2 regions of the Roseateles sp. SL47 genome follow, and region 2 is predicted to be linked to the other one. Evidence: riboswitches for the same ligand, from Rfam matches in the RefSeq annotation. Region 2 holds a riboswitch; the other holds the start of a gene.

The links. Region 2 has a riboswitch for cobalamin ahead of OU995_RS05955 (TonB-dependent receptor domain-containing protein). Riboswitches for the same ligand answer to the same signal wherever they lie in the genome.
Region 1: another riboswitch for cobalamin. It lies ahead of OU995_RS01625 (energy-coupling factor ABC transporter permease); the one in region 2 lies ahead of OU995_RS05955 (TonB-dependent receptor domain-containing protein).

Annotation. Positions count from the first base shown of each region.
Region 1 covers NZ_CP113068.1:402,328-406,515, forward strand. Annotated here, with positions in the region: gene OU995_RS01620 (phosphocholine-specific phospholipase C) at 1-1,994, shown strand, start outside; cobalamin riboswitch at 2,025-2,243, shown strand; gene OU995_RS01625 (energy-coupling factor ABC transporter permease) at 2,373-3,053, shown strand; gene OU995_RS01630 (energy-coupling factor ABC transporter substrate-binding protein) at 3,050-3,598, shown strand; gene OU995_RS01635 (CbiQ family ECF transporter T component) at 3,588-4,188, shown strand, end outside.
Region 2 covers NZ_CP113068.1:1,356,067-1,360,254, forward strand. Annotated here, with positions in the region: gene OU995_RS05955 (TonB-dependent receptor domain-containing protein) at 1-1,871, opposite strand, end outside; cobalamin riboswitch at 1,958-2,204, opposite strand; gene ribA (GTP cyclohydrolase II) at 2,284-2,847, opposite strand; gene OU995_RS05965 (methyl-accepting chemotaxis protein) at 3,182-4,188, shown strand, end outside.

The DNA.
Region 1 (4,188 bases), 950 kb from region 2:
GCACGCTCAACGGCGTGCGTGGTTTTGCCGATCCGTTCCCGATCCCGGTCGCGGATCAACCGGCCGCCGGCATCGTCGGCAAGACCGTCTGGACGCAACCCACCGTGGCCGGCACCGCCGTGCCGGCGATTGCGCCCTTCCACCTCAACACCACCCAGAACTTTTCGGTGATGCGGGTGAGCGGCACGCCCCACTCCTGGACCGATGCCCAGGCTGCCTGGGACCAGGGCCGCATGAATGCCTGGCCGCGCGCCAAGCAGAACCATTCGATGGGGCATTACCAGTCGGCCGACCTGCCCTTCCAGTACGCGCTGGCGAATGCCTTCACGCTCTGCGACGCCTACCACTGCGCCACACAGACGGGCACCAACACCAACCGGCTCTTTCTCTGGACCGGCACCAATGACCCGCTGCGCAAAGGCAATGGCCCGTCCACCGACAACAGCCACGATTGGTTCAACGCCAATCCCGCCGATGACTACACCTGGACGACCTATCCCGAGCGTCTGCAGGCCGCCGGCATCAGCTGGCAGGTCTACCAGAACATGGACGACAACTTCACGGACAACTCGCTGGCCGGCTTCAAGGTCTTCCGCGACGGTTGGTATCAGCGCCCGGGATATTCACAGGCCCTGAAAGACCGCGGCATTTCCACGCGCGACCTGGACCTGCTGCGCGAGGACGTGCTGAACAACCGCCTGCCGCAGGTGTCGTGGATCGTGGCCACCGCCGAGGGTTCCGAGCATCCCGGCCCGTCCAGCCCCGCCCAGGGCGCGGACTACACCGCCAAGGTGCTGGATGCGCTGACCGCCAATCCGGAGGTCTGGAGCAAGACCGTGCTGTTCGTCAACTTCGATGAAAACGACGGCTTCTTCGACCATGTGCCGCCCCCGGCCGCACCGTCGTATGTGGCCTGGGATGCGGACCCCGCCAAGGCCCTGCTCGCGGGTGCCTCCACGGTGGACACGACCGGTGAGTACCACGAGATTCTGAATGGCTCCGCACCGCAGACCCTGCACCGCCCCTACGGCATGGGCCCGCGTGTGCCGATGTATGTGATCTCACCCTGGAGCAAGGGTGGCTGGGTGAACTCCCAGGTGGCGGACCACACCTCCTTCCTGCGCTTTGTGGAGGCCCGCTTCGGCGTGATGGAGCCCAACATCAGCGCCTGGCGCCGCGCCGTGGCCGGTGACCTGACCTCCTGCTTCAACTTCGCCGACCCGGAGGACAGCGAATTCTTCTCCAAGCTGCCCACCACCATCGCACTGGCAAACCGGGCCCGCGCGCTGCCCGGCACCACCACCCCGGTCCTTCCCGGCAGCGTGGTTGCACCGAGCCAGGCCACGGGTGTGCGGCCCGCACGGCCACTGCCTTATGACCTGCAGGTCAGCGCCCGGATTGCACCGGCCGCCGCGCTGGGGGCCTCCACCGTCGCTCTGAACTTCGAGAACACCGGCCGCGCCGCTGCGGTGTTCCATGTGTACGACCGCCTGCGTCTCCCGGAGCTGCCACGCCGCTACACGGTGGAACCGGGCAAGCAGCTCACCGGCAGCTTCACGCCGGCCAGCAGTGGTGCCTACGACCTGTGGGTGATGGGCCCCAACGGCTTCCATCGCCACCTGGCAGGCAATGCCCGACGCGCGGCCGCCGCCGGCCAGCCCAACCCGGATGTGGGAGCCCGCGCCGAGCCGGCCAGCGGTGAACTGGTGCTCACGCTCACCAACACCGGCCCGGTGGCTGCCAGCTTCACCCTGGTACACAACAAGTACCGGCAAGTCCCGGCGCAGACGGTGAATGTGCCGTCACGCAGCAGCAGCGTACTGCGGATTCCGGTGTCCACCAGCGCCCACTGGTATGACGTCTCGGTGCGTGTGGGCGGCCAGGCGGACTTCCTGCGCCGCTTTGCGGGCCACATCGAGACCGGCCAGCCGTCAGTGTCGGACCCGGCCATGGAAGGTGCGGCGGTGACCGAGCAATTCCGCGTCGCGGGTTGATCGAGATGCCCGCCACCGCCCGAAGCGGTTAACATCCGCCTCGCCTTGGGTGCGTTCTTTCCGATGGGGAAGAGCGTTAAACGGGAAACCGGTGACGTGGTGGGATCGCAAGGCCCCACCACCAGTCCGGTGCAGCCCCCGCTGCTGTAAGCCAGACGAACCTGCATACCAGCCACTGTGAATGTCACGGGAAGGCGCAGGCAAGGATGACGGCGAGCCAGAATACCGGCCCGATGGCGAGATGTCAGCACCATTCCCCGGGGCGAGGGAAGCCGCTGTCGGTACCGCACCGCCCTTGATGGCCTTGTGGTTGCTGATGTTGCCGCCGTAGCTCCCGTGATTGGTGTCGAGTTTGAACCATTCGACGGGAGGTATCGAATGCACATCATGGAGGGCTTCCTGCCTTTCAAGCATGCGCTTGCGTGGACGGTGGCGTCCGCACCCTTTCTGGCCTGGGGCCTGGCCTCCATGGGCCGCCGCCTGCGCGCCCATCCCGAGCACCGCATGCTGCTCGGCGTCAGTGCCGCGTTTGCCTTCCTGCTGTCGGCGCTGAAGCTGCCTTCGGTCACCGGCAGTTGTTCGCATCCCACCGGCGTGGGGTTGGGGGCCCTGCTGTTCGGGCCTGCGGCCATGGTGCCGGTGGGGTTTGTGGTGCTGCTGTTCCAGGCCCTGCTGCTGGCGCATGGCGGCTTGACCACGCTCGGGGCGAATGTTTTTTCGATGGCCATCGTGGGGCCCTTTGTGGCGTACGGTGTGTTCCGCCTGGGCTGTGCGCTGGGGATGGGGCGCAGCCTGTGCGTCTTCCTGGCGGCCTGCCTGGGGGACCTCGCCACCTATGTCACCACGTCGCTGCAACTGGCGCTGGCATTTCCGGACCCGGTGGGCGGTGTGCTGCTGTCCTTCGAAAAATTCGCCGGCATCTTTGCGCTGACCCAGCTGCCGCTGGCCATCACCGAAGGGCTGTTGACGGTGTTGGTCGTGAATGCCATGGCGCAATTCAATGCGCGTGAGCTGCGGCTCATGCCGGTGCTGGCCCATGCGCGGAGGGCGGCACCATGAGCCAGCGCATCCGCCCACCGATATCGGATGGCGTGAGTGAGACGATGAGCGAGGCGCCGGCCACCCCAATGAGCCGGGTCGCGACCTGGACGATGTGGGCAGCGGTGCTTGCACTGACGGCGCTCCCACTGATGTGGGTGAGCAAGGCTCCGGCGAATGCCAGCGGCGCGGAAGGGGAGCTGTTTGAAGGGGCGGACAGCCGTGCCCAGCAAGCCATCACGCAGATCGCACCGGATTACAAACCCTGGTTCAGCCCGGTGCTGGAACCGTCCAGCAATGAAATCGCGTCCTTGCTGTTTGCGTTGCAGGCGGCAGCGGGCGCCGGGGTGATCGGTTATTGGTTGGGTCTGTCGCGGGCACGTGCGGCGGCGGCAAAGGCTGCCACTGCTGGCCATGTGGTGGGTACGGCCACCGCTACGGACAATACGGCAGATGCGGTCGATGCCGCAGCGGAGCTGCGCATCTCCGTGGCCCATGACCGGCGGCCCGATGTCGACGCTGAAGGAATGCCCTCGCCCACTCAGAACGGTCGCCGTGAGCATTGAGCGTCTGGCCTATGCCAGCCGGTGGCGCCCCCTGGCGCCGTCGGCCAAGGCCCTGTTCTGTGGCGGCGCCATGGCGGCGGCCTGGCTGGCTGCGTCCCCTTGGACCACCCTCGCGCTCGCGGGTCTGATGGCCACACTCACTGTGGTGGCGGCGGGCGTTCCGATGCAGGCCTATCTGAAAGTGGCGCTGGCGCCGCTGGGCTTTCTGTGCATCTCCTGCCTGACGATGCTGGTGACGCTGGCTCCTGGGAACAGCGGTCTGCATTGGCGGCTCGCGCCCGAGTTGCTGCCTCAGGTGGCCATGATTGTCAGCCGTGCCGCAGCCTTGTGCACCACCCTGCTGCTGCTGGTCCTCACCACGCCGCTGGGCGATCTGCTGGGGCTGCTGCGCCGGCTGCATGTGCCGGCCCTGCTGCTGGATCTGATGGCCCTGGCCTACCGCATGCAGGCGGTGCTGGCCGAAGCGATGCAGGACGGCCTGACCGCGCAGCGTGCGCGGCTCGGTTATGGCGGACGCCGTCAGGCCTTGCGATCCAGCGCACTGCTGATCAGCCGGATGGCGGTGCAGATCTGGGCCCGCGCCAGTGCGC
Region 2 (4,188 bases):
TCACGCACCGGCTGGACATCCCGGTCGGTGGCATTCAGCAGCTTGGTTTCCAGGCGCCACTGGGGCAGGAAGCGCCAGCTGGCCCGCAGGTCCAGCAGCGCATAGGCGCCCAGCGGTTCGACGAGGTCCGGACGGGCGCCGACCTCGGTCAGCGTGGCCCCCACGCTCCACACGCCGGGCGTGTAGTCCGCCGACAGGCTTTCCTGATGGGCGGCCCGGCGTGGCAGCCGGTCCCCGGTGAGGCGATCGCGGGCATCCAGGAAGTCCACCGTGGCCTGCAGGCTCAGGTCGCCGATGCGGTGCCCGCCCAGCAGGCTCACGCCCTTGATCAACGCCCGCGAAACATTGTTGGCGCAGCCGAAGTAGCCATCCGGGCAGGAGGTGCCGGTGCTGTCGCTGTCGTAGCCGATCAGGTTGCGCACCTTGTTGCGATAGACCGTGGCCGAGGCCGTGCTGCTGCCAGACACCCAATTCAGCCCCAGTTCCACGCTGCGGCCCTGCTCCGGCTTGAGGGTGCTGACGCCGTAACCGGGGTAGTAGAGGTCGTTGAAGGTGGGCGCGCGGAAGCTGGTGCCGGCCAGGGCCCGCAACTTCAGCGTCGAGCTCAGCGCATAACTGGCGCCCAGGCCGCCCGTGGTGTGGGTACCGTAGGCCGAGTTGTCGTCGCTGCGCAGGCTGGCTTCCACCGACGCGGGGCCGAAACCGCCGGTATAGCCGGCGAAGTAGCCGTTGTTGGTGCGCTCCGGGGCATCGGCATACACGTCCCCCATCACCTTTTCTGCCACCCGCTCATAACCGAGCACCACCTGCTGGCCGGGGGCCAGTTGCAGTGCGTTTTGCCAGGTGAACTGATTGCGGTCGGTTTCGTAGCGGGCCAGCACCGTGCCGCCGCTGCGCGAGTCGTCGGTGTTGCGGGCCAGTTGCAGCGAGGTGGTCCACATCGGGTTGATCACACCACGATAGTCGGCCGCCACCTGGCGCGTTTCCAGGTGATTGCGGAAATCCGGCGTGTTGTCCGGCAGGTAGTCCGGGGCCAGGTATTCGCTGCTGTCGTACTGGTTGTTCAGCCGGCTCTGGGTGGCACTGATGCCGATGCGATGGCCCTCCAGCGGCGTGAAGCCCAGGCGGGCGCTGGCCACGGTGCGGCGGAACCCGTCGTCGTCGGGGTTGTAGTTGCCGTAGGCGTCGTTGGGGCGCACGGCAGACACCCCGCGGGAACTGTCATGGGCCAGGCTGGCGGCATAGTCGAAACCGCCCTGGGCGCCGCTGATGGCGATGTCGCTCTCGCGCGAGCGGTAGTCCCCCACGGCCACGTGGGCGGTGAGGTTCAGGGGGCCGCGTCCCTTTTTGGTGAAGATCTGGATCACGCCGCCGACGGCGTCCGCCCCATACAGGCCGGAGGCGGGACCTCGCAGCACCTCGATGTGGTCGATCTCGCTCAGGCTCATCGATTCAAAGGCGGCCTGGCCCAGGGTGGCGGAACCGACCCGCACGCCGTCAATCATCACCACGGTGCTGCTGGTGGTGGTGCCGCGCAGCAGGTAGCCGGAACTCTGGCCGGGGCCGCCGGTACGGGTGATCTGCAGGCCGGCGTAACGGCGCAGGGCGTCTTCCACCGAAGCGGCGCCGCTGTCGCGCAGCGTGTCGGCGCCAATCAGCACCACATCGGCCACGCTGTCCTTCAGCGGCTGGGCCTCGCGGGTGCCCACCACGATGACGGGTTGCAGGGGGGATGTGCCGGATGCGGCGGGCGCGGAGGTCTGTGCGAACAGCGGTGCCGAAGCGGCCGGGACGAGCAGGGACAGGGCCATGACGCGAGGCAGCGCCAGGGACAGGGCGCGAGGGAGCGCGCGCAGGGAGGGATGTGTCATGCAGCGAAGGAGTACAGCAGGGCGCACGGTGGCCGCTTCCCCGCGGCCGGATGCGAACATGGCCCCGCGCACCGGATGCACCGGATGCGTCAGGGCCTCCTGTTGGCCGGTATCCGGGCTGGCAGACGCCTCACCATCGCGGCCTTCCCAGAGCATGACTCCAGTGGCCAGGGACGACGGCGGCGCGACCACCAGGGGCGCGCGGTCTGCTTACCGTTGCGGGGGCAGCTCAGGTTGGGGCTGGCGCGGGTGCGGCCTGGAGCCCTTCCTGATTCCCGTTGAACTGCGCCGGCCGGACAGCCGGGCGCGAGCACCAACGGGCGCGATGATAGCGAGGCCGTGGCCGGACCGATGTGGCGCGGGCGCCACCGCAGCCCCCCAAGGCGAGGCTTACGCCGGCCTCATTCCAGCCTCATTCCAGGTAATGGCCCATGCGCTTGCGCTTGGTTTCCAGGTAGCGCTCGTTGTGGGGATTGGGCGCAATGCGGATGGGCACCAGCGCCTCGACCTCGATGCCGCCCTTCACCAGGGCATCCACTTTCTGTGGATTGTTGGTGATCAGGCGCACGCTGCTGATGCCCAACATGCAGAGGATGTCGATGGCATCGGCATAGTCGCGGGCATCTTCGGCGTGGCCCAGCTGCAGGTTGGCATCGATGGTGTCCACACCGGCTTCCTGCAGGGCGTAGGCGCGCAGCTTTTCCACCAGGCCGATGCCCCGGCCCTCATGGCCGCGCATGTAGATGACCACGCCGCCTTCTTCCTTGGAGATGAGCTCCAGCGCGGCATGCAGTTGCGGGCCGCAGTCGCAGCGCAGGGACTGGAAGACATCACCGGTGAGGCATTCACTGTGCAGGCGAAGCAGACCGCCACGGGCCTTGAGCGGGCCGGCCGACAACACCAGGTGCTCCGACCCGGTGGTGGGGCTGCGGAAGGCACGGGCCTGGAAATCGCCCATCGGGGACGGCAACTGCACCACTTCCCACTCCTGCGCTCCCTGGGAGCCCAAGGGGATTTTTTCACAGTGATTCACAACAGCCATCGTCCTAACCCAATTCCATCGTCACAGCGGCCCGGCAGATCAATGCCGGAAAACCCAGCAATTTAACTCTTATCAGCGTACACCTGCCGTCAAGGGGGTACTTGTGTCCGGCGCGGGCCGGTGGTTTTTGAAGGCACTGGCGACCCAGCACCGGAGAAGCAGTCCTGCCTCCTTGCCCCGCATTGTCGCGGCTTGGTGAGTCTGGTTGAGGATGCCGTCCGGCCAGGCCTGTGGTAGCTTGGGCACTCCAACTCCGGGGAGTGCTGACATGCGTCTGCTGTCCGATCTGCGCGTAGGGGTTCGATTGGGGCTGGGGTTTACCTTGCTTCTCTTGCTCATGCTGGGCATGGGCATCTTTTCGGTGACTCGTGTTGGAGATGTCCATGAGAAGGTCGAAGACCTGGCGACCAACTGGTTGCCGAGCACCCAGCAGCTGGGCGCCATCAACGAGGCGCTGAACCAGGTGCGCCGCGCGGAACTGCAGATGCTGCTGGGCGGCGATGCCAAGGCTTTGAAGGACGAGTCCGCGCGGATGGACACCCAGTGGGGCAAGATGCCCGATCTGATTAAGCGTTATGACGCCCGGGTCAGCAGCCCGGAAGAGCGTGCCGTGTTCGACGGCTTGCAGAAGCAGATCGCGCAGTATCGCGAGGTGCAGAACCGGCTGGTTAGCCTGTTGACGGCGGGCGAACGGGAGCAGGCCATGGTGTTGCAGCGCAGCGACTCCCGGACTGCCTTTCGCAGCACCACGGAATCGCTCAACAAGCTGGTGAAGATCAATGGTGATGGCGCCGAAGACGCCCATCAGCTGGCCCTGAGCAGCTATCGATCGGTGCTGTGGGCCATCTGGATCATGGTGGCGGTGGCGATCGGGCTGGGGGCCGCGATTGGCTGGGTGCTGACCCGGTCCCTGACGCATCCTTTGCGGGAGGCTTCCCAGACCGCCGACCGGATTGCCAATGGGGACCTCACCCGTGTGGCGCTGGCCACTCGCCACGACGAACTGGGCGATCTGCTGCGGGCCCTGGGCCGTATGCGGGAGGCCTTGCATCAGTCGGTGTCGGCCGTGCGGGACAGTGCCGACCAGATCGCCGAGGCCAGCCGGGAGGTGGCGGTGGGCAGCACTGACCTGTCCGCGCGCACCGAGCAGACAGCCTCCAACCTGGAGGAAACCTCGGCGGCCATGCATCAGCTCACCGATTCGGCCCGGCAGAGCGCCTCCTCCGCCCAGGAGGCCCGCAGCCTGGCCCATGAAGCGGCCAGCGTGGCCCAGCA